DNA from 4 places in the Photorhabdus aballayi genome. Region 4 is predicted to be linked to each of the others. Evidence: predicted binding sites of a transcription regulator. Region 4 holds the regulator's gene; each other region holds the start of a gene.
What was found. Region 4 encodes CRP, which controls carbon source genes, mostly activating them, when cyclic AMP is high. Its sites were predicted from a motif close to ATGTGANNNNNNTCACAT; they were not measured.
Positions count from the first base shown of each region.

Region 1: a site for CRP is predicted at 1,643-1,660, ahead of udp (uridine phosphorylase). Genes of this name have one in related genera too.
Region 2: a site for CRP is predicted at 3,880-3,897, ahead of glpT (glycerol-3-phosphate transporter). Genes of this name have one in related genera too.
Region 3: a site for CRP is predicted at 3,875-3,892, ahead of yrbN (protein YrbN). Genes of this name have one in related genera too.

Region 1 covers NZ_JAPFCD010000051.1:19,668-25,456, forward strand. Annotated here, with positions in the region: gene OO184_RS19695 (tyrosine-protein phosphatase) at 1-666, opposite strand, end outside; gene udp (uridine phosphorylase) at 761-1,516, opposite strand; gene pcp (pyroglutamyl-peptidase I) at 2,344-3,000, shown strand; gene OO184_RS19710 (intradiol ring-cleavage dioxygenase) at 3,245-4,078, opposite strand; gene metE (5-methyltetrahydropteroyltriglutamate--homocysteine S-methyltransferase) at 4,320-5,789, opposite strand, start outside.
Region 2 covers NZ_JAPFCD010000072.1:3,285-9,073, reverse strand. Annotated here, with positions in the region: gene OO184_RS22480 (glycerol dehydrogenase) at 1-983, shown strand, start outside; gene OO184_RS22475 (tetratricopeptide repeat protein) at 1,176-1,757, opposite strand; gene OO184_RS22470 (SPM autocatalytic domain-containing protein) at 1,754-2,884, opposite strand; gene OO184_RS22465 (DUF29 domain-containing protein) at 3,193-3,624, opposite strand; gene glpT (glycerol-3-phosphate transporter) at 4,128-5,480, shown strand; gene glpQ (glycerophosphodiester phosphodiesterase) at 5,660-5,789, shown strand, end outside.
Region 3 covers NZ_JAPFCD010000005.1:67,210-72,998, reverse strand. Annotated here, with positions in the region: gene truB (tRNA pseudouridine(55) synthase TruB) at 1-17, shown strand, start outside; gene rpsO (30S ribosomal protein S15) at 142-411, shown strand; gene pnp (polyribonucleotide nucleotidyltransferase) at 658-2,787, shown strand; gene nlpI (lipoprotein NlpI) at 2,912-3,796, shown strand; gene yrbN (protein YrbN) at 3,898-3,978, shown strand; gene OO184_RS04390 (DEAD/DEAH family ATP-dependent RNA helicase) at 3,968-5,789, shown strand, end outside.
Region 4 covers NZ_JAPFCD010000050.1:9,269-15,057, forward strand. Annotated here, with positions in the region: gene tauA (taurine ABC transporter substrate-binding protein) at 1-795, opposite strand, end outside; gene OO184_RS19470 (LysE family translocator) at 918-1,526, opposite strand; gene OO184_RS19475 (hydrolase) at 1,631-2,611, shown strand; gene OO184_RS19480 (YheU family protein) at 2,608-2,826, shown strand; gene OO184_RS19485 (phosphoribulokinase) at 2,845-3,714, shown strand; gene OO184_RS19490 (OsmC family protein) at 3,840-4,247, opposite strand; gene crp (cAMP-activated global transcriptional regulator CRP) at 4,568-5,200, shown strand; gene argD (bifunctional acetylornithine/succinyldiaminopimelate transaminase) at 5,250-5,789, opposite strand, start outside.

The DNA of each region.
Region 1 (5,789 bases), on a different contig from region 4:
TAAAAACTCTTCTCTCACAGAATAAACATAAGCGAATTTATCAACCACATCATCACTCATGGTTTTCGCATGCTCATTTAATAAATATTCACGGTAAGGAGCCAGAGTAGAGTGAGTCACTAAATAATCTTCCATTACCGTATTCAAATCAGCCCCCAGAGCAAATAATACCAAAGCAGAACCTACACCGGTTCTGTCTTTACCTACCGCGCAATGCTGGACTATCCCACCTTTTTCCGGTTGTTGCAGTAATTTAACTAATGTCTTATAGGCTGAATTTTTCAGAGGCAGTAATTCATAAAGACGAAACATAAATGTCTGCGGATCAAATTGTTCCAACACCTCTGATGTCAATTTTTCCAGATTCGCATTCACTTCATCAGATAATGGATTGGCCGGAGCATGATGATAATTAGCGCCATTCCATACCAAATCGGGCTTATCTGCTATCTCACTAGTATCACGATAATCTATGATTTGAAAGAGATTTTTATTTACCAGGAGAGATTGGTCTTTTTCTGTTAAGCGATCCAGAGAGCCAGAACGGAAAAGCAAACCTGATTTGATTTTTCCACCACTCGCTACTTTTTTACCGCCTAAATCACGAAAATTAATCCCGCCATTGAGGGGAAGCACTGATGGATGCAATAAAGATGTTGTGATCATGATGATGTTTAATCAGTTGTTAGGTATTAAAACATTAACAGATTTCTCTTTAAAATAAGAGTGAGCCGGAATATTCCGGCCCCAGAAGTATGATTTACAACAAACGGCGAGCCGCTTCTACTACAATACCCAACGCGTTACTTTCTGTTTTTTCAAGTAATTCAACATTAGGAATCTCCTGCTGAGTACGGTTAACAATAACGCCAGCGACCATACCCGCACGCAGCCCTTGGCTTGCACACATTGTTAATAACGTTGCCGATTCCATTTCATAATTCATGACCCCCATCGCCTGCCATTCAGCCATTGAACCTTTGAAACGGCTCACAACCCGGCCAGAATAGGTATCGTAACGCTCCTGACCGGGATAAAAAGTATCGGAAGAGGCCGTTACCCCCACATGTACCGTTGCCCCCAAATCTTTTGCTGCTTCGTACAAAGCAGTCGTACATTCAAAATCGGCAACCGCCGGGAATTCCATCGGAGCAAAATGCAAGCTGGCGCCATCCAAACGAACAGCAGCAGTAGTGACCAACACGTCACCAACATTGATATTTTCCTGAATTGCGCCTGTTGTGCCGATACGTAAAAAAGTACGCACACCCAATTGCGCTAATTCTTCAACAGCGATAGAGGTTGATGGACCACCGATACCCGTAGAGCACACAATGACAGCTTTACCATCAATTTCTGCCCGCCATGACGTAAATTCACGTAAGGAAGCAAGATGAACTGGGTTATCCATCAATCTTGCGATTTTTTCCACACGTTTCGGATCACCCGGAACAATAGCTAAAGTTGCGCCTTGCAGGTCGCTTTTGATCAGACCTAAGTGAAATACATCAGACATATCAGACTCCTCAGCAAGAAGAATTTATAATGAAATTAGTTGAAATTTACTGTATTGAGCATTTAGACATCTTTTAGTGATAAATGTCACTTCAAAGTAATATAAAAAAGAAAAACATACATTATTTTGTGATATAAATCACAAAAACCATAAAACGAGCAAAAAACAGGGCGTTTTCTTCCATCCATAAACTAACTTGAATAAGTTCATATTATGGAAAAAACCATCCATTATTTAATTATATTTATATTTCAAACATACCGAGAAAAATATATCACGGATTATCTCATCGCAATATTTTCTCCCTAAGAGTTAATAAGGGCTAATATCCACCCCATCACAAAGAAAAATTTATCGTTTCACAGCCAGGTCATAAAAAAATATTTCCAATAAACTATCAACTTAACCAAATATAAATCACCGTCGTTATTAAAACATTCTCCTAACATTTATAAACCAACAACGCAATAAATTGAACTATTCCTAAAATAACTTTTTCTTATGATGAACATATTAAAAAATTAACTGTATTTTACTTTTATAACTAATAAATAATTTTTCTTGCTTATTTACCAACATATTACAATTATATTTTCAACAAAAATAAAACAATTACCAAATATAAATATCACAGTTATCTTTTTATAGGATGCATATTGTTTAGATATATACCCTATAGATTTCAAGGTGCATCGCGACGGCAAGGGAGCGAATCCCCGGGAGCATAGATAACTATGTGACTGGGGTGAGTGAATGCAGCCAACAAAGAGGCAACTTGAAAGATAACGGGAATATTAGACTCTTTCCTCCATATAAGGGCACTATCTATGACGACCCAAAAAACAGTTTTAATTACCGGTTTCGAACCTTTCGACAAAGAAAAAATTAATCCATCGTGGGAAGCCGCTAAGCAATTACAAGGACGAGAATTATGTGGAGCCCGTGTTGAAGCGCGTCAGCTCCCATGTGTGTTCGACGTCTCTCTGGCTTGCCTGTATGCTGCTATTGATGATGTACAGCCTGATCTGGTCATTGCCGTAGGACAGGCAGGCGGCAGACCAAATATTACCGTGGAACGCGTGGCAATTAATATTAATGATGCTAGCATTCCTGATAATCAAGGCAATCAGCCTATCAATACCCCCATAGTCGCAACAGGCCCTGCCGCCTACTTCGCTACGTTACCGATCAATGCGATAGTCAAAGGTTTGCATGATGCTGGAGTCCCTGCCTCCATTTCACAAACCGCAGGCACCTTCGTCTGTAACCACGTCATGTATGGCTTGTTGCATCATTTAGCATGCACCCATCCTGAGATACGCGGTGGATTCATCCATATTCCTTATCTGCCGGAACAAGCAGTTCGGTATTCAGGTACTCCGAGTATGGCCCTGGAAACAGTTATAACCGCGCTGGAAATTGCTATCGATGAAGCATTAAAAAACAGTGAAGATATCGCCATTAATGGAGGCACAACGCATTAATTTGACATTCTGCTTGCGAGACTGAAAGCTTTTCTCTGAGAAAATGACAGGCACAGAAAATATGATCTACTGATAATATCCATCAACCAGTAAAGATAATCCTCTCTGTGCCTGAACAATATCCATATGTAAATATCAAGTATCTGATACTTTATTAAATTATTTATCAGTATACTATTTACATGGGTTACTTTATAATTTAGACTGTTATTATATTAAAATTTAGCTTATTCCACAAAATCGATCATACCGTATGAGAATATAAATCATCTTTAGTTATGAAATTAGATATATTTTCCAAATCTATCGATAAAATTATCTCACCCAGTATCCCACGATTAATATCAGACTCATCTATTTTTGTTATTTTTATTTCTGAAAGATGACCATTCATCTCTTTAAAATATTTATCCTCATGATTTTGAGTTCTGATTACCCTCCGTTTTGAATATAGATCATATTTATAAACCTCTGTGTTAATTTCTTCTGGAAAATACATTTGACCAACAAAAGCAAAGTGCTCTTTATCAGTTATATCTGTGCTCACCTTTCTGATGGCAATATGAATATGAGTCGCTCTACCCGCATAAAACCCAGGATAAATAGTCGTAAAATTAACTATCCCATTCTTATCAGATGGTTGAGCTCCTCTTAGAAAATTTTTATCATCGGTTCTATTGCTAGAACCTATTCCATCAACATTAGGTTCTATATCAGGACTGATATAACTCCAACCAGAATATTTTCCCCGACTATTACAATGCCAGATATCAACAAATAAACTCTCAACCGGTTTACATGTTTTTTTATCCATAACAGTAATTTTCAATAAAAAAGGTATTCCTAATTCTGAATCGGTAATATCCCTTCTTACAATTTTGTCATTGCGGAAATACGGCCCTGATATCTGCTCTGGCGCAAGCGTACATACGCCTATTCCAATTTGTGGGGATAACTTTGCTTCCGCACGAGCCAAACTCATCGGGGCAAGTGCAGCAGTCGCCGTAATAGCAGCGCTACTTTTTAAAAAATTTCTTCGAGAGCTACTTTTCTTACCTTGCAACTTATTAACATCCATATAATCCTCTCTTTAATTATTAAGTTTCTATTACAATGCTTCCATCTTGTTACTACCAGGGTTATTTTGTTAATAAAATGTATTTTTTCAAATACCAATATGGCATATATAAGTTACTAAAAGTTTGGTAATAGAAAAGATCCGCGCGAAGCCGCATCACTATGCGTTACTGCAAAAGAAAGATTATTTTTTGGAAAATGCCCATCACCAATTAATAGTGACAGGCAAATTATGGGATGAGTTATTTCACTGACTCACGGAGGCGTTTAGCCGCTTGTACCATGTTTGCCAATGACTGGCGAGTTTCCGTCCAACCACGGGTTTTCAGGCCACAATCCGGGTTAACCCACAAGCGTTCAACCGGAATACGATCAGCCGCTTTACGTAACAGGGCTTCAATCCACTCAACACTAGGTACGTTAGGTGAATGAATGTCATAAACACCCGGCCCGATCTCATTCGGATAAGAGAAGTTTTCGAATGAATCCAACAGCTCCATATCCGAACGGGAAGTTTCAATGGTAATCACGTCCGCATCTAACGCTGCGATGGAAGGCATGATGTCATTGAACTCGCAATAACACATATGAGTGTGAATCTGTGTGTCATCTTTAGCAATTGCAGCATTCAATTTAAATGCTTCTACCGCCCAATCAAGATAGGACTGCCACTCTTCCCGGCGCAATGGTAAACCTTCCCGCAATGCTGGCTCATCAATCTGGATGATACCAATGCCCGCTTCTTGCAAATCGTCCACTTCATCACGCAGCGCCAACGCAATCTGCTTAGCAATCGTCTCACGGCTGACATCTTCCCTTGGGAATGACCAACAGAGAATTGTCACCGGCCCAGTTAACATCCCTTTGACAGGTTTTTCCGTCAGCGATTGAGCATATTTAGCCCATTCTACAGTGATCGCTTCTGGACGGCTGACGTCACCAATAATCACTGGCGGCTTAACGCAGCGGGAACCATAGCTCTGAACCCAACCATTCTGCGTAAAGACAAAACCGTCGAGGTGTTCACCGAAGTATTCCACCATGTCGTTACGTTCAGCTTCGCCATGAACCAATACATCTAATCCCAAACGTTCTTGTTCGTTAATTGCCTGCTTAATATGTTGACAGATATTGGTACGATAGCTGGCGCCATCTACCCGACCTTTTTTGAAATCCAAACGCAAGCCGCGGATTTCCGTCGTTTGCGGGAATGATCCAATTGTTGTTGTCGGCCACAATGGCAAGTTATAGCGCTGACGCTGTATTTCCGCACGCTGTGGGTATGGCAGATTACGCTCACTGTCCTGTGGATTGATTGCTGCAAGGCGCTCAGTAACCGCCTGATTATTCACCCGTTTAGATTCACGACGGGCGCGAATTGGCGCACTGTAAACATCCAATTCCGCTTGTTTACCACTTTCCGGCTGATTCAATGCCGCAGCCAGCAAGGCTAACTCCTCACATTTCTGCAATGCGAACGCAAACCAGCTTTTCACCTCTGCATCAAGCGCAGTCTCATCACTCAGATCGATAGGACTATGCAGAAGAGAACAGGAAGAACCGATCCACAGTGTACGACTACCTACCAATGGCTTAATCGACTGATATTTGGCAGTTAAATCCGCACGCCATACGTTACGACCATTAATCACACCAAGGGAAAGCACCCACTCTTTTGGCAGTGACTCATTCAGTTGCGCGATATCATCCTG
Region 2 (5,789 bases), on a different contig from region 4:
CGATGAAATTGGTGGGAGAGACCGTTCATAACAGCCTGGAACAGCATGAAATTACCCGCCATTTTGAAATGTTTGGCGGTGAATGTAGCCAAAATGAGATTAAGCGCCTGTCTGATATTCTTAAAAAACATGAATGCCAAGCCGTTATTGGCATCGGCGGCGGCAAAGTACAAGACACCGCAAAAGCGGTTGCTTACGAATCCAGATTACCTGTTCTGATTGCCCCCACTATCGCTTCCACGAATGCTCCAACCAGCGCGCTCTCTGTTATTTACAACGATGATGGCAAATATGAAGATTATCTCGTTTTCCCAACAAATCCAGATATTGTACTCATAGATACCAACATTATCGCTAAAGCCCCAACCCGTTTTCTGATTGCTGGAATTGGTGACGCGCTGGCAACTCACTTTGAAGCCCGAGCTTGTGGAGCCACACATCAACCCCGAATGACAGGTGGTGGAATATCCCGTACAGCAATGGCCCTTTCTCATCTCTGTTACGAAACGTTGTTAGAAGAAGGCTATAAAGCAAAACTGGCTGTTGAAGCCGGCGTCAGTACATCCGCGGTGGAAAATGTTATTGAGGCTATTACTTACTTAAGCGGCTTGGGCTTTGAAAATACGGGCTTAGCCGCTGCTCATGCCGTACACAATGGTTTTACCGTATTGGAAGAATGTCACCACATGTACCACGGCGAAAAAGTCGCTTTCGGAGTATTAGTTCAACTAATACTGGAAAATAGCCCAAATGAAGAATTAGATACTTTACTTGATTTCTGTGTACAGATAGGGCTACCGGTTACTCTGGATCAACTTGGCGTAAAAGATAGTGAAAAACTGCAAGAAAAAGTAATGACAGTGGCAACAGCGAGTTGTGCTACAGGCGAAACCATTCACAACATGCCTTTTGAAGTGACACCGGAAAAAGTATATGCCGCTATTATGGCTGCTGACCGGATGGGACGCGACTGGCTGTATTAAGTTTAACAGGAGCGGGCAAATTGTCCGCTCAAATTGTTGATAAAAAACCGATTTTTTATCTAACCATTTTTTTAACAAAATTTCGTTCATCAAACAGAACCTGTCGCCATATTAAGAACTCCGCCTTCCCAAATTTTTCTTCCTGAAAAGATCTCACTGAGTACTAGCAGGTTAACTCAAAATATAAATTTACTATTCTGATTTTTTCAATTTAATAACATCACTCCAATTATTAATAAGAAATGTGCATTCATGACACCCAATTTTGCTTCCTTTATTAAAATACTCTTTTGCCTTATTAAAATCTTGATTTACACCGATCCCATTTAAATAATTGGTTCCAATGGTACGATAGCCTTCAAAATATCCACTTTTTCCAGCCAATTCGAAAAGCGCTCTCGCATCTGAGTATTTATTTTCATCCTCTAAAATAAACCCTAAATTAACCATAGATCTTAACTTATATTTATCATTTCTTGATATAGATAACTTATATCTTTCACTGGCTTCTTGACGATAACCTTCTATTTGTTGTATTACAGCGAGCATCCAGTTTGCATCTACATTCCCATTATTTGCTTTCTTTATTAACGCATGATATTCATTTTCATTTTTAGGCATTGGAATAGAAAATTCTGATAAGAAATCATCCGAATGATTGAAGACAATCGATGGGGTATCTTGTATGTTCATGCCTGAACTCTGAGCAATAAAAGAAAAAAACAACACTAAATAGAGAAAATATTTCTTATTTATTACAAAAAAATTATTCATAAAATAATCTCGCTAAAAGTATTATTTATCCCTATTATGTCAATATTTGAATTTAGTGACTCCATCTGTATGTTTTTATCCACAGTAAAAAACACATCCACTATCTTAGTCGTATTCCCATTATTCCAGAGCACTGAACTTTCCAACCCATGAATGTTACCATTGATATCCTTAAATCCATTTTCTTTATATGTAAGATTTATAGCTGAGATTCCTGACTTACTTAATTTATACAACTCTCCGTCATCAGTTATACCATCTTTATTAGCATCAATCCATAACTCTAATGAATTCCATAGACTATCATTTTGATCAAAAATACCATCACAATTATCATCAAGATCTACTAATGCAGCAAACCCATTTGCTGATTTGTTTCCATTTTTTAATATATAATTATTCCCGAATAACTCACTTCCGTTATTTATTTTTCCATCTCCATTTTTATCCCATACCAGAAATGCATTATTGGCTTCTATCCATCCTGAACTTTCAACAATACCATCATTATCATGATCAAAATATATAGAACCATTTTCCTCGATGGTAATAATACCATCTCCAGTTAAATCAATAATAAGTGGTGTTTCTGTATCTTTCTGACTTTCAACAATTTCTTCAAGATTATCTAATACAGCATTTGGACTCATTCCTCGTAATTCTTGAATAAAATCTATACCATTTTTATCATTATCATAATGTGAAACTCGAAGAATTGAGTTTACAAAACCTATACAGTTATTGGTAAGGAGGTTGTAATTCGGTTTAAAATCATAGAAATTTCCATTTTTTAAATCAGAGATGTAGCCTTTCATATTATGAACCACACTCTCTGAATATATTGGATATGTAACACTGGAAATTTTTGATTTATCGTATGCTATTGAGTCTCTAAAAGTTATGTTCTCAATTCCTCCTACTTGCTTATTATCACCTAAGCCCCATCCGATTGATTCACCCTGAAATTCAACCCATACATGTCCAAAAGTAGACTTGCTAACGTCTCCTGCCGCATTAGTATATTTAGTACCTGAAGGTGCTATTTTTACTGTTATTGTTTCTACATGCATTCCTTTAAAATTTTCGTTAACAATTTTATCAACTAACCCATAGTCTTTACTTGGCACAGTTATTTCCTTATTGAAAATCTCCATAATTTTCTTTGACAAATTAAAGAGAACACAATTTACTGCAAATAGAAATAATTATCAATATCACTACTGAAACTTTATAAATCCATATCAAAAAACCAAATTAATAGTTTGCTAATATTTTATCTTTATTATTACTTAATTATTATATTCTTCGATAAGAAATTATAACTGTTGGCATTTTGCGTTACTATTTTGGACCTCACCATTATCTTGAGTATAGCCACAGCGATAAGAAAACGCACTGTTCAAAATCAGTGCGTTAAGAAATAAATTTATCGAGTCTATTCAGGCCAAAAGTTTTCATCCATTATTTCCTCAAACGTCCAAGGACAAGTTTCAGGAAATATATTCCGATTAATTAGCGTTTCTTTTTCTGCTAATCGACGAGCAGCGGTGTAAGCTTTTTCCAAATGTTCATCCAACTTATTTTTCAAACTGGGAGATTCTTGCAAACAATCAATCGCCTTATCACGCTGTTCTTCAATGGTTAGTTCCCAACTCCGCCCTCTGCTATCTGCCTGATATCTCCATTTCAGTAAGTGTGCGAGTAAAATTTCCAACCGAGATCGTAATTCTCTGCGCTCACTTCGCCCCATAGCCTCAATTTCCTCAAGAAGATTTTCCGTATCCAACTGGCTAAAATCACCGGAACGAAGCAAGTCTGCCTGCTCCTGCGTCCAACCATAAAAATCGCTGTCATAACGTGTCGTCATGGTTCCTCCACTTGTATATCAGCTATGCAACTGTATAAATTATGAGTCTGGCAGATTATTGGTATACCGTCAAAACAGTATGTTTATCGTTAAAATCGATTAGCAGTCCATTCACCCTAAATTTGAGAAGAGCCTTTCGTCTGGACGGATACATATAGAATAACAAATAAAGGAAGCATGAAATCTGTGGTTTTTGTTTGATAAAGAACAAAAACGAACCAAAAACGCTCACCGATAACTAAGTAAAGCTAGTTATTGTGACAATGGTCACAATTTCATTGGTAAAGTACATTTTAAAAAGTTAACAAATCACTCAGAATTATCGCCGGGGAAAAACAACTTTAACAACTGAGGGTTGTTTCACAGATAGGTTGGGTTATTTCAACTATCATAATTTTCGTTATGGAAAATAACCACTTACAAAACCTCTCATTTTCCCATCCGGTGGCATTAGTCAACCGGCGAGCTATTTATATAATCAAAAATGCCATCGGAGGCAAAATATGTTAAGTATTTTCAAGCCGGCGCCTCATAGGTCCCGGCTGTCAACAGAACAGATAGATCCCGTCTATCGTCGCTTACGCTGGCAAATTTTTATGGGCATTTTCTTTGGTTATGCTGCTTATTATCTGGTAAGGAAAAACTTTGCACTCGCAATGCCTTATCTGGTTGAGCAAGGTTTTTCCAAAGGTGATCTCGGCTTCGCATTATCAGGGATTTCTATCGCATACGGCATCTCCAAATTCATCATGGGCTCCGTATCCGACCGTTCTAACCCACGATTCTTCTTACCTGCGGGTCTGATCCTCGCGGCTGTTGTCATGCTGTTTATGGGTTTCGTACCTTGGGCAACTTCCAGTATTGCCATTATGTTTGTACTACTGTTCCTGTGCGGCTGGTTTCAAGGCATGGGTTGGCCTCCTTGTGGTCGTACTATGGTGCACTGGTGGTCACAGAAAGAACGTGGCGGTATCGTTTCTATCTGGAACTGCTCACATAATGTTGGCGGCGGCTTACCACCATTGCTATTCCTGTTAGGTATGGCGTGGTTCAATGATTGGAAAGCCGCACTTTACATGCCAGCTTTTGCCGCAATTCTCGTTGCATTGATTGCGTTCGCGCTGATGCGTGACACACCACAATCTTGTGGCTTGCCGCCAATCGAAGAGTATAAAAACGACTATCCTTCTGATTACACAGAAAAAGATGAAAAAGAGTTAACAGCTAAACAGATTTTCATGCAGTACGTGTTACCTAACAAACTGCTGTGGATGGTGGCTATGGCTAACGTATTTGTTTATCTGCTACGTTACGGTGTTCTTGACTGGTCGCCAACCTATCTACGTGAAGCCAAGCATTTCGCGCTAGATAAATCTTCATGGGCTTATTTCTTGTACGAATATGCCGGTATCCCAGGCACGCTACTCTGTGGTTGGATGTCAGACAAAATATTTAAAGGCAACCGTGGTGCAACCGGTGTGTTCTTTATGACGCTGGTCACCATCGCCACTATCGTATTCTGGTTAAACCCACCAGGTAACCCAACCGTAGATATGGCTTGCATGTTGATTATTGGCTTCCTTATCTACGGCCCAGTGATGCTGACTGGTCTACATGCCCTTGAGCTGGCGCCAAAGAAAGCCGCAGGTACAGCCGCCGGCTTCACCGGCTTATTTGGTTACTTAGGCGGCTCTGTTGCTGCAAGTGCTATCATCGGTTACACCGTTGAGTTTTTCGGTTGGGATAGCGGGTTTATGGTAATGATTGGTGGTAGTATCTTGTCCGTTATTCTGTTGCTAATCGTCACAATTACCGAAAAGAAACATAAACAGGAAATAGCCCAACAATATGGCTAACCTCTGTCATTAAACTGTGATATATCACTGATAATATCAATTAAGCCGCAGCATTATATATGCTGCGGCTTTTTTCAGACTCTAAACTAAGAGATTATGTCAGTGAGTATTATTAACACAGACAAACACACAGTTTAATGAGATAGATTTCATCTCATCGCTAAAACGGAGAAACACACATGCAAACTCCAATCAAAACAATAATAACAGGTATTATTTTAGCCTCATCAATGTCAGGTATCACCCAGGCGGCAGATAAGATTGTTATCGCCCATCGAGGCGCAAGTGGATATCTGCCTGAACACACTC
Region 3 (5,789 bases), on a different contig from region 4:
TTGAAAGCCGGGATTAGGGTATTTGGGGCTATCTTGCGCTTAACTTATTTGCAGCGTAGAATGGCGCAGTTATATGTTGGGTAGCTGAATTAGAGATCGGCCATCCGTAATTTTAGTTTATATATTTTTGGAGTTGTAATTATGTCTCTAAGTACTGAAGCAAAAGCGCAAATTATTGCTGAATTTGGTCGTGATGCGAATGACAGTGGTTCCAGTGAAGTACAGATTGCTTTGTTAACTGCACAGATTAACCACCTGCAAGGCCACTTTTCAGAGCATAAAAAAGATCACCACAGCCGTCGTGGTCTGCTGCGCATGGTTTCTCAGCGTCGTAAACTTCTGGACTATCTGAAGCGTAAAAATGTAACAAGTTACACTGCGCTGATTGGGCGTCTTGGCCTGCGTCGCTAATCAAGCAAGTTTCAGTGGAAAGGGGCCATATATGGCCCCTTTTCTTCTGAGAAGCCATCATAGGCAACAGCACAAAAAATGCTGGTGGTGGTTTTTATTAAGGCTCTTCAGTTACAGAGGTTCGCGCGGCTAATGAGAGTGCTTAAGGGAGTAAGACCTGTCGTTAGTCGCGAGGATGTGGCATGAAGAGATCATTCATTGTTGTTTGCTGAATATAAAAGGCAATGTTAACGAAAGGATATTATTTTGCTTAATCCGATTGTTCGTAAATTTCAATATGGTCAACATACCGTTACTATCGAAACGGGTATGATGGCTCGCCAGGCTACAGCGGCTGTCATGGTCAATATGGATGACACCGCTGTATTTGTTACCGTTGTTGGTCAGAAAAAAGCAAAAGAAGGTCAGGATTTCTTTCCACTGACTGTTAACTATCAGGAACGTACTTATGCTGCTGGTCGTGTTCCAGGCAGCTTCTTTCGTCGCGAAGGTCGCCCTGGTGAAGGTGAAACATTAGTTGCTCGTTTGATTGATCGTCCTCTGCGTCCTCTGTTCCCAGAGGGTTTCCTGAACGAGGTGCAGATTGTCGCAACGGTTGTTTCTGTTAACCCGCAAGTTAACCCAGATGTTGTTGCAATGATCGGTGCTTCTGCTGCGCTGGCGCTATCTGGTATTCCGTTCAATGGCCCAATTGGCGCTGCACGCGTTGGTTATATTAATGATCAGTATGTGCTTAACCCAACCAGTGATGAGCTGAAAAATAGCCGTTTGGATCTGGTGGTTTCAGGTACTGCTGGTGCTGTTTTGATGGTTGAATCTGAAGCAGACATTCTAACTGAAGAGCAAATGTTAGGTGCGGTAGTATTCGGCCATGATCAACAACAGGTAGTTATTGATAACATTAATGCGTTGGCTGCGGAAGCAGGTAAAGAAAAATGGAATTGGGCGCCGGAACCTGTTAATCAAGTGTTGCATGACCGAGTAGCTGAATTGGCGGAAAGCCGTTTGGGTGATGCTTACCGTATCACTGAAAAACAGGAGCGTTATGCTCAGGTTGATGCTATCAAAGAGGAAGTGACGGCAGCGCTGTTGGAACAGGATGAAGCTTTAGAGGAAGCCGAAATCCATGAGATTCTGGGTAGCTTAGAGAAAAAAGTTGTTCGTAGTCGTGTCTTGCGTGGCGAACCACGTATTGATGGCCGCGAAAAAGATATGGTTCGTGCATTGGACGTACGTACTGGAGTTCTGCCTCGCACTCATGGTTCTGCGCTGTTTACTCGTGGTGAAACTCAGGCTTTGGTTACTGCGACTTTGGGTACAGAACGTGATGCACAGATCATTGACGAGTTGATGGGAGAGCGCACAGATCGTTTCCTATTGCACTACAACTTCCCGCCATATTCTGTTGGTGAAACAGGTATGATTGGTTCGCCAAAGCGTCGTGAAATTGGTCATGGTCGTTTGGCTAAACGCGGTGTGGCGGCGGTTATGCCGAAAGCTAACGAATTCCCATATACCGTTCGTGTAGTTTCTGAAATTACGGAATCAAACGGCTCATCTTCAATGGCATCTGTTTGTGGCGCATCTCTTGCGTTGATGGACGCAGGTGTGCCGATTAAAGCTGCTGTTGCTGGTATTGCAATGGGGTTAGTGAAAGAAGACGATAATTTTGTTGTTCTGTCTGATATCTTGGGTGATGAAGATCACTTGGGAGATATGGACTTTAAAGTCGCGGGTAGCTGTGAAGGCATCAGCGCACTGCAAATGGACATCAAAATTGAAGGCATTACCCGTGAAATCATGCAAATTGCTCTGAATCAGGCAAAAGGTGCGCGTTTGCACATCCTGAGTGTAATGGAGCAGGCAATTCACAGCCCACGTAATGAAATTTCTGAATTTGCACCACGTATTCACACTATTAAGATCAACCCTGATAAGATCAAAGATGTTATCGGTAAAGGTGGTTCAGTTATCCGTGCGCTGACAGAAGAAACCGGTACTACCATTGAGATCGAAGATGATGGCACAGTGAAAATTGCTGCAACTGATGGTGAAAAAGCAAAACATGCCATCAGTCGTATTGAAGAAATCACTGCTGAAATCGAAGTTGCTCGTATTTACACTGGTAAAGTAACCCGCATCGTTGATTTTGGCGCATTTGTTGCTATTGGTGGCGGTAAAGAAGGTCTGGTACATATTTCTCAGATTGCTGATAAGCGTGTTGAGAAAGTGGCAGATTATTTGCAGGTTGGTCAGGAAGTCTCAGTTAAAGTTCTGGAAATTGATCGCCAGGGTCGTGTTCGCCTGAGCATTAAAGAAGCGACAGCCGGCGTAATTGTCGAGGATACACCCGTGGCGCCACAATCAGCAGAATAAATTTGATGTCATAAACGGTGTCTTTAGAAAGGCGCCGTTTATAGACTCAGGGCAGGAGGCCCAATAAATGCAATATGGGTGATAGGGCATTCTTAATTTAATGTCTGACTTTCGGGAGTAGGAAATGAATCTTTTTCTGCGCTGGTGTTATGCTGTAGCAATACTTCTTTTGGCAGGATGCAGCAGCAAGGATTGGCGTAAAAACGAAGTTTTTGCTATTCCGTTACAACCTTCATTGCAACAAGAAGTCATTCTGGCTCGCATGGAACAGATTCTTGCGAGTCGGTCATTGACAGAAGATGAGTACGCACAGCTTTTATATGAGAGAGGTGTGCTGTATGATAGTCTCGGCCTGAGAGCTTTGGCACGAAATGATTTTTCTGTTGCCTTATCTATTCGGCCTAATATTCCAGAGATTTTTAATTATCTGGGAATTTACTTCACACAGGCTGGCAATTTTGATGCTGCCTATGAAGCGTTTGATTCTGTATTAGAGCTTGATCCAACTTACAATTACGCGCGTCTTAACCGTGGCATCGCGTTGTATTACGGTGGTAGGTATAAGTTAGCGCAGGATGATCTGCAGGCGTTTTATCAAGACGATCCAAATGATCCTTTCCGTTCGCTGTGGTTGTACCTGGTGGAAAAAGAATTTTATCCTAAAGGGGCAATGTTGAATTTATCGCAACACTACGAAAAAGCGAACCGGGGGCAATGGGGCTGGAATATAGTTGAATTCTATTTAGGCAAAATTAGTGAATATACATTGATGAATCGCTTGAAAGAGAATGCAACGGATAACACTTCGCTCGCTGAGCATCTCAGTGAAACTGACTTCTATTTAGGTAAGCATTACCTAAGTCTGGGGGACAAGGATAGCGCATCTGCGTTATTCAAGCTGACGGTAGCTAACAACGCACATAACTTTGTTGAGCACCGCTATGCATTGTTGGAATTGGCGCTGTTAGGCCAGGAACAAGATGACCTATCAGAATCGGACCAGCAATAGCTGACGAACATTTCGATATCGATTAACAAAGTCCATCATCTTGATCGATGAGGGCTTATTTGTTCGTTTAATTAAATACTTTGAGCCAGTTCACATTTTAAATGAAAATGACCGAAATTTTTTTCGATGCGTTATGTAGACTGGCCGCCATAACTAATGAGGCACCATTACATGACCACTGAGACTGAAATCTCTTTTGCTGATCTGGGTTTATCAGCACCTATCCTTTCTGCACTGGAAGATCTAGGCTATGAAAAGCCATCTCCAATTCAACAACAATGTATTCCCCATTTATTAAATGGTCGTGACGTACTGGGTATGGCGCAGACGGGGAGTGGTAAAACAGCGGCATTCAGTCTGCCTTTGCTGCATAACATCAATGCTGAGTTGAAAGCTCCGCAGATCCTTGTGTTGGCGCCGACCCGTGAACTGGCGGTACAGGTAGCCGAAGCGTGCGCAGATTTTTCTAAACATATGCGTAACGTGAATGTTGTTGCGTTGTATGGTGGGCAACGTTATGACGTTCAGTTACGCGCTTTGCGTCAAGGGCCACAAATTGTTGTGGGTACGCCTGGGCGTCTTTTGGATCATCTGAAGCGTGGTACTTTGGATCTGTCTAATCTGAGCGGTTTAGTTTTGGATGAAGCAGACGAAATGTTGCGTATGGGCTTTATCGAAGATGTTGAAAACATCATGAGCCAGATCCCCGCAGAACATCAGACTGCGTTGTTCTCTGCAACTATGCCAGAAGCTATCCGTCGTATTACTCGTCGTTTTATGAACGATCCGCAGGAAGTGCGTATCCAAGCGAGTGTAACGACTCGTCCTGACATCAGCCAGAGCTATTGGTCTGTTTACGGTATGCGTAAAAATGAAGCTTTGGTGCGTTTCCTTGAAGCAGAGGATTTTGATGCCGCGATTATTTTTGTGCGCACCAAAAACGCAACGTTGGAAGTGGCAGAAGCACTGGAGCGTAATGGCTACAACAGTGCGGCGCTAAACGGTGATATGAACCAGGCACTGCGTGAGCAGACATTGGAACGTCTGAAAGATGGCCGTTTGGATATTTTGATTGCAACTGATGTTGCAGCGCGTGGACTGGATGTTGAGCGCATCAGCCTGGTTGTTAACTATGACATTCCAATGGATGCCGAATCTTATGTTCACCGTATTGGCCGTACTGGCCGTGCAGGGCGTGCTGGTCGTGCGTTGTTGTTTGTAGAAAACCGTGAACGCCGCTTGTTACGTAACGTTGAACGTACAATGAAGCTGACTATTCCAGAAGTTGAGCTGCCAAATGCTGAGTTGTTGAGTCAGCGTCGTCTGGAAAAATTTGCCGCTAATGTGCAGCAGCAATTGGAAAGTAGCGATCTGGATCAGTACCGTACTCTGTTGTCTAAATTGCAACCTGCGGAAGATCTGGATATAGAAACTCTGGCCGCAGCATTATTAAAAATGGCACAAGGTGAGCGTCCATTGATTCTGCCTCCAGATCCGGTACGTCGTCCTCGCCGTGAATTCAATGAGCGCGATGATCGTCGTCGTAACGGCCTTGATGATCGTGGCGAACGTGGTGATCGTCCTCGTCGTGAACGCCGTGATGTCGGTGAAATGGAGTTGTACCGTATTGAAGTGGGCCGTGATGATGGCGTTGAAGTTCGTCATATCGTTGGTGCGATTGCTAACGAAGGGGATATCAGCAGCCGTTATATTGGCAATATCAAATTGTTTGCAACGCATTCCACGATTGAATTGCCAAAAGGTATGCCAGGTGATTTGTTGTCCCACTTTACCCGTACCCGCATTCTGAACAAGCCAATGAATATGCAGTTACTGGGTGATGCACAGCCGTTTGAGCGCCGCGAACGTCGCGGTGGTCCACGTAACGGCAATGGCAATGGTCCTCGTCGTGATCGTGAGAATTTTAATGGTGGTGGTCGTCGCTTCAATGGTGAACGCCGCAGTGGAGAAGGTCGTGGTGAAGGCCAAAACC
Region 4 (5,789 bases):
GTCCTCCGATAAACCACTCAATCTCGACACCGCAGTAATATTCTCTTTACTTGCCAGCCATTTTTCAGGAGAAGTCAGATAGCGCTGATTTTCATCCAGTACACTTTTCACGAACATCGTGACCAATTCAGGGTGTTGTTCAGCAAAATCATTACGAACAACCCATACGTCCAGCGTTGGCGATCCCCATTGGGCAATTTGCGCTGCATCAGTCAGTACACGGCCTGTTGCCGCTAATTCATTCACGGCAGGTAACCAGACAAAAGCGCCATCAATATCACCACGCTTCCACGCGGCAACAATTGCTGGTGGTTGTAGGTTAATAATCTTGATTAGCTTTGGATCTATCTGCCAGTGACGCAATGCGGCTAACAGGCTGTAGTGGGCAGTAGAAATGAAAGGAACAGCAATTTGTTTGCCGATAAGATGAGTAGGTTCAGTGATTTTTTGATTAACAATCAATGCTTCTGATTGCCCTAACTGGGAAGCAATGAGAAAAATTTTTACCGGCAATTTTTGGCTGGCAGCAACCGCTAATGGACTAGAACCCATATTGCCTATCTGCACATCACCAGAAGCTAACGCTCGTAGCACAGCAGAACCACTGTCAAATTTCCGCCATTGCACATCAACACCAGATTGCCGGGCAAAATCGCCGTTATATTGGGCTACTTTTGCTGGCTCTGGTGAAGTTTGATAAGCAATCGTTACTTGCTGACGGTTCGCCTGAACAGCAGGAATCAATAGCAAGAACGCCAGAAAAAAAAGATAAACTACAAGAGCGGATCTACCCACTTAAACACCTCCAATGTCATAAAAAGACGAGGTACGTCAGAATAAGTGTTGTAGATATTTGCCAAAGTAAAAAAGAATAAAATAATATTTTCTATAACTAAAAACGCAATTAGCTGACTAAATTACCCAAGCCAAATCAGTGGCACACAAGTTGCCGTCAATATGCCCATTATAATATTGAAAATAAACCAAGCATTGCGACTACGGAGCAACGACCCTATCAACGAACCAAAACCCGTCCACACCATGCCGCACAAGAAATTAATAAACATCACCGCAATGCTGATCACGATGATGGAATAGAGGTAGTGATCACCGGCAATACTGTAGCTGCCAACAGCCCCCAACCCCATCAGCCAAGCTTTCGGATTCAAAAACTGCAATAACCAACCTTGATACCAGCGCACCGGCTTGATAACCGCGCTATCTTTGACATCCAGACGCCGGTAACTGGCTGTTGCCGTTTTCCATGCTAACCATAGCAAATAGAGACTACCTGCGATTTTCATGACGGTGTGAATAGCAGGATAGATCAACAGCAATGTCGCTATTCCGAAAGCAGCCAGATATAAAATCGTCTGCATGCCCAGAACAACGCCAAAGAGCAATCCCAAAGAGCGGATAAAGCCAAAGTTAGCACCTGATGAAGTCAGCAACATGTTGTTTGGACCCGGCGTAATGGCAGAAATAAACAAAAAAGTTGTTAATGAAAAAATCAGGCTTGCTGTCATGAAGAGTTACCTTTCATCCTGAATAATGGCGTTTCCCTTTAACAGAAAATATCAGTATGTTATTCACCATACAAGATAACTAATCAATTTAACTCGAAACCATTATGACTGATATCTTTCGTCCTCTAACCGGAGCCAGTAATCCGCATTTGCAGACACTACTCCCGCGTCTGGTGCGGCGGTATCCCGAACTGCAACCATATTGGCAACGGCTTAATTTACCAGATAACGATTTTGTTGATCTGGCATGGAGTGAAGATCCCGCCACCGCAGCACACAAGCCACGATTGATCCTGTTTCATGGTCTGGAAGGCAGTTTCCACAGCCCTTATGCCCACGGTTTGCTTCATATCTGCCAAGAAAAAGGCTGGCTTGGCGTTGTCATGCATTTTCGCGGGTGCAGTGGTGAACCGAACCGCCAAAAACGTCTCTATCATTCTGGCGAAACAAGCGATGCCCGTTATTTTCTGAGCTGGTTAAAACAGACCTACGGTGATGCACCCACCTCAGCCGTAGGTTATTCAGTCGGCGGTAATATGCTAGCCTGCTATCTGGCAGAAGAAAAAACCAACGCCCAGATCAATGCTGCCGTCATTGTTTCCGCCCCTTTGATGTTGGAAGCCTGTTCCCTGCGGATAGAAAAAGGATTTTCTCAGGTTTATGAACGCTATTTACTGAATAGCCTGAAACGTAATGCCACCCGTAAATTGTTACGTTACCCCGGCTCACTCCCTATCAATCTGTCTCAGGTAAAAAGATTGAAACATATTCGAGAATTTGATGAAATTGTGACCGCAAAAATCCACGGCTTTAAAAATGCAGCGGACTACTACCGCCAGTGCAGCGCTCTACCGCGTCTGCCTGATATTACTGTGCCGCTGCTGATTATTCATGCTAAAGACGATCCCTTTATGGCGCCGGAAGTTGTCCCTGATCTCAAAATGTTACCTAAAAATATTGAATACCAAATGACAGAATATGGTGGACATGTCGGCTTTGTCAGCGGTTCGTTGAAGAAACCACAAATGTGGCTGGAACAACGCATCCCAAGTTGGCTGTCATCTTATCTGGAGCAACCACAATGATTATTCCGTGGCAACAACTGGAGCCAGAAACTCTGCTAAATTTGATAGAGAGCTTTGTCCTGCGGGAAGGCACTGACTATGGCGAAGATGAAAAATCGCTGGAGCAGAAGGTCGCTGACATACGCCGTCAGTTGGAACGGGGAGATGTTATGCTGGTGTGGTCTGAACTGCATGAGAGCATCAATATTGTGCCAAAAAAAATGTTCCATCCTTAATATTATGGAGTTTACTGTATGTCCGCCAAACATCCGATTATTGCAATTACCGGCTCCAGTGGCGCCGGAACTACCACCACCAGTTTAGCTTTCCGTAAGATTTTCCAGCAACTTAACATCAGCGCAGCACAGATAGAGGGAGATAGTTTCCACCGTTACACCCGTCCTGAAATGGATGCCGCAATCCGTAAAGCCAAGGAGCAAGGCAGACATATCAGTTATTTTGGGCCAGAAGCCAATGATTTTGGCATGCTGGAAAAAACCATGATTGACTATGGTGAAACCGGTGAAGGCCGCCGGCGCAAGTACCTCCATACCTATGACGACGCCGTCCCTTACAACCAGCTCCCCGGTACATTTACGCCGTGGGAATCTTTACCTAAGCAGACCGATGTGCTGTTTTATGAAGGTCTGCACGGCGGCGTTGTCACACCACAGCATAATGTCGCCAGTCATGTTGATCTGCTAGTGGGCGTCGTGCCGATTGTCAATCTTGAATGGATACAGAAACTCATCCGCGATACCGGAGAACGGGGGCATTCACAGGAAGCCGTGATGGATTCCGTCGTGCGTTCTATGGATGATTATATCAACTACATTACGCCACAATTCTCACGAACACATATCAACTTCCAACGTGTCCCTACCGTTGATACATCCAATCCATTTTCAGCTAAAGCCATTCCATCATTGGATGAAAGTTTCATTGTCATCCGCTTCCGTGATCTGACTCAAATTGATTTCCCATACTTGCTAGCAATGTTACAAGGCTCATTCGTTTCAAGCATTAATACCATCGTAGTTCCCGGCGGAAAAATGGGATTAGCAATGGAATTAATTATGACGCCATTGGTACAGCGACTGCTGGAAGGGGAAAAGATTTGTTAATCAGCGCCTGAGATAAATTTAGAAAATCCGGCACTTAAAATTTGCATCTTATATTATTCAGTTAAAAAAACAGGTAACTGAGATATTAGTTACCTGTTGTTATTTTTTGATCAAGAAATAATTTATCAATCTATATCTTTAACTTCAAAACTGTGGGTAATTTCAACTGATTTCCCCAACATCAATGAAACAGAGCAATATTTTTCCGCAGACAACATGACAGCACGTTCAACCGCTTTATCTGTTAAATCCTTACCCGTAACAATAAAATGCAGATTAATATGAGTAAACAAGCGTGGCGCCTCTTCACGACGTTGGGAAGTTAATTTTACTTCACAATCTCTTATGTCGTACCTGCCTTTCTGTAAAATAGAAACTACATCAATCGTACTGCAACCACCGGCTGCCATTAATACCATTTCCATTGGGCTCGGCGCTCTATCGCCAGCATTACCATCCATCATGATCTGATGACCAGAAGATGACTCCCCCAAAAGAGACAATCCTTCAACCCATTTTACCCGCGCTTGCATAAATACCTCTTAAGTCGTTCTTTGCATCCAAGCCTACTCTTTCAGTATTAAACTGGCAATCTAATGAGCAGTTTATTATGCTGAAACAATACAAGACAAGACAGAAGCCTTTTCCTGTGTTAAAAACAGAAGCGGGCCGGGTATATATAGGTTAAGCTCAATACGTAAGGTTCAAATTTCAGATAACCTATATAAAACCCTTATCTGTCGGTTTTTCAACAAACTAATATGTTAAGCTAGTGTCTTTATAAGCCAGCCTGACGAGAAACTTTTAGATTCTCGTGTTATTTAGGCAGCGATAACAACAGAGGATGAAGCGAATGGTTCTCGGCAAGCCACAAACAGACCCGACTCTTGAATGGTTTTTGTCACACTGCCATATTCATAAATATCCATCTAAAAGTACGCTTATTCATCAAGGCGAAAAAGCAGAGACGCTTTACTACATCGTAAAAGGCTCTGTTGCGGTTTTGATTAAAGATGAAGAAGGCAAAGAGATGATCCTCTCCTATTTAAATCAGGGGGATTTCATTGGTGAACTTGGATTATTTGAAGAGGGGCAAGAGCGTACAGCCTGGGTACGGGCCAAAAGCGCCTGTGAAGTGGCTGAAATCTCCTATAAAAAATTCCGCCAACTGATTCAGGTAAACCCGGATATTTTAATGCGTTTATCTGCCCAAATGGCAAACCGTTTGCAAACAACTTCTGAGAAAGTCGGTAATCTGGCTTTCCTGGATGTTACTGGCCGGATTGCCCAAACTTTATTGAATCTGGCGAAACAACCAGATGCAATGACCCACCCGGACGGAATGCAAATCAAAATCACGCGTCAGGAAATTGGTCAGATTGTTGGCTGTTCCCGCGAAACAGTTGGTCGTATTCTGAAAATGCTAGAAGATCAAAACTTGATCTCCGCACACGGTAAAACTATCGTTGTTTACGGTACACGTTAACGCTTGATTAATCAGCGCATAATCCTGCGCTGATTTCTCTTGTGCTTAATTACACCAACTGACTAATTGTCTGCTCCAACCGTTCCATGCCCTGAGCAAGCTCTTCTTCACTGATAATCAACGAAGGCGTGAAACGCAGTACATCACCACCCGCACTCAACAACATTAAGCCATTTGCAGCCGCCAGTTGCAGAATATCTTTAGCTTTTCCCTGATACGGCGCTTTGAGTTCCGCACCAATCAGCAGACCCTTTCCACGAATTTCACCAAATATCGAATATTTCTGATTGATATCATTCAGAAAATTCACTATTAAACTATGGCGTTTTTCAACGCCTTCCAGAACCTCTGGCGTATTAATAATATCAAAAGCAACATTTGCAACTGCACAAGCCAACGGATTACCGCCATAAGTTGTACCGTGAGTTCCCGGCATCATCGCAGACGCAATATTCTCTGTCGTCAGCATAGCGCTGATAGGGAAGCCATTTCCCAATGCTTTTGCTGTGGTAATGATGTCCGGCGTAACATCATAATGCATATAAGAAAATAGCTTACCGGTACGCCCCATCCCACTTTGCACTTCATC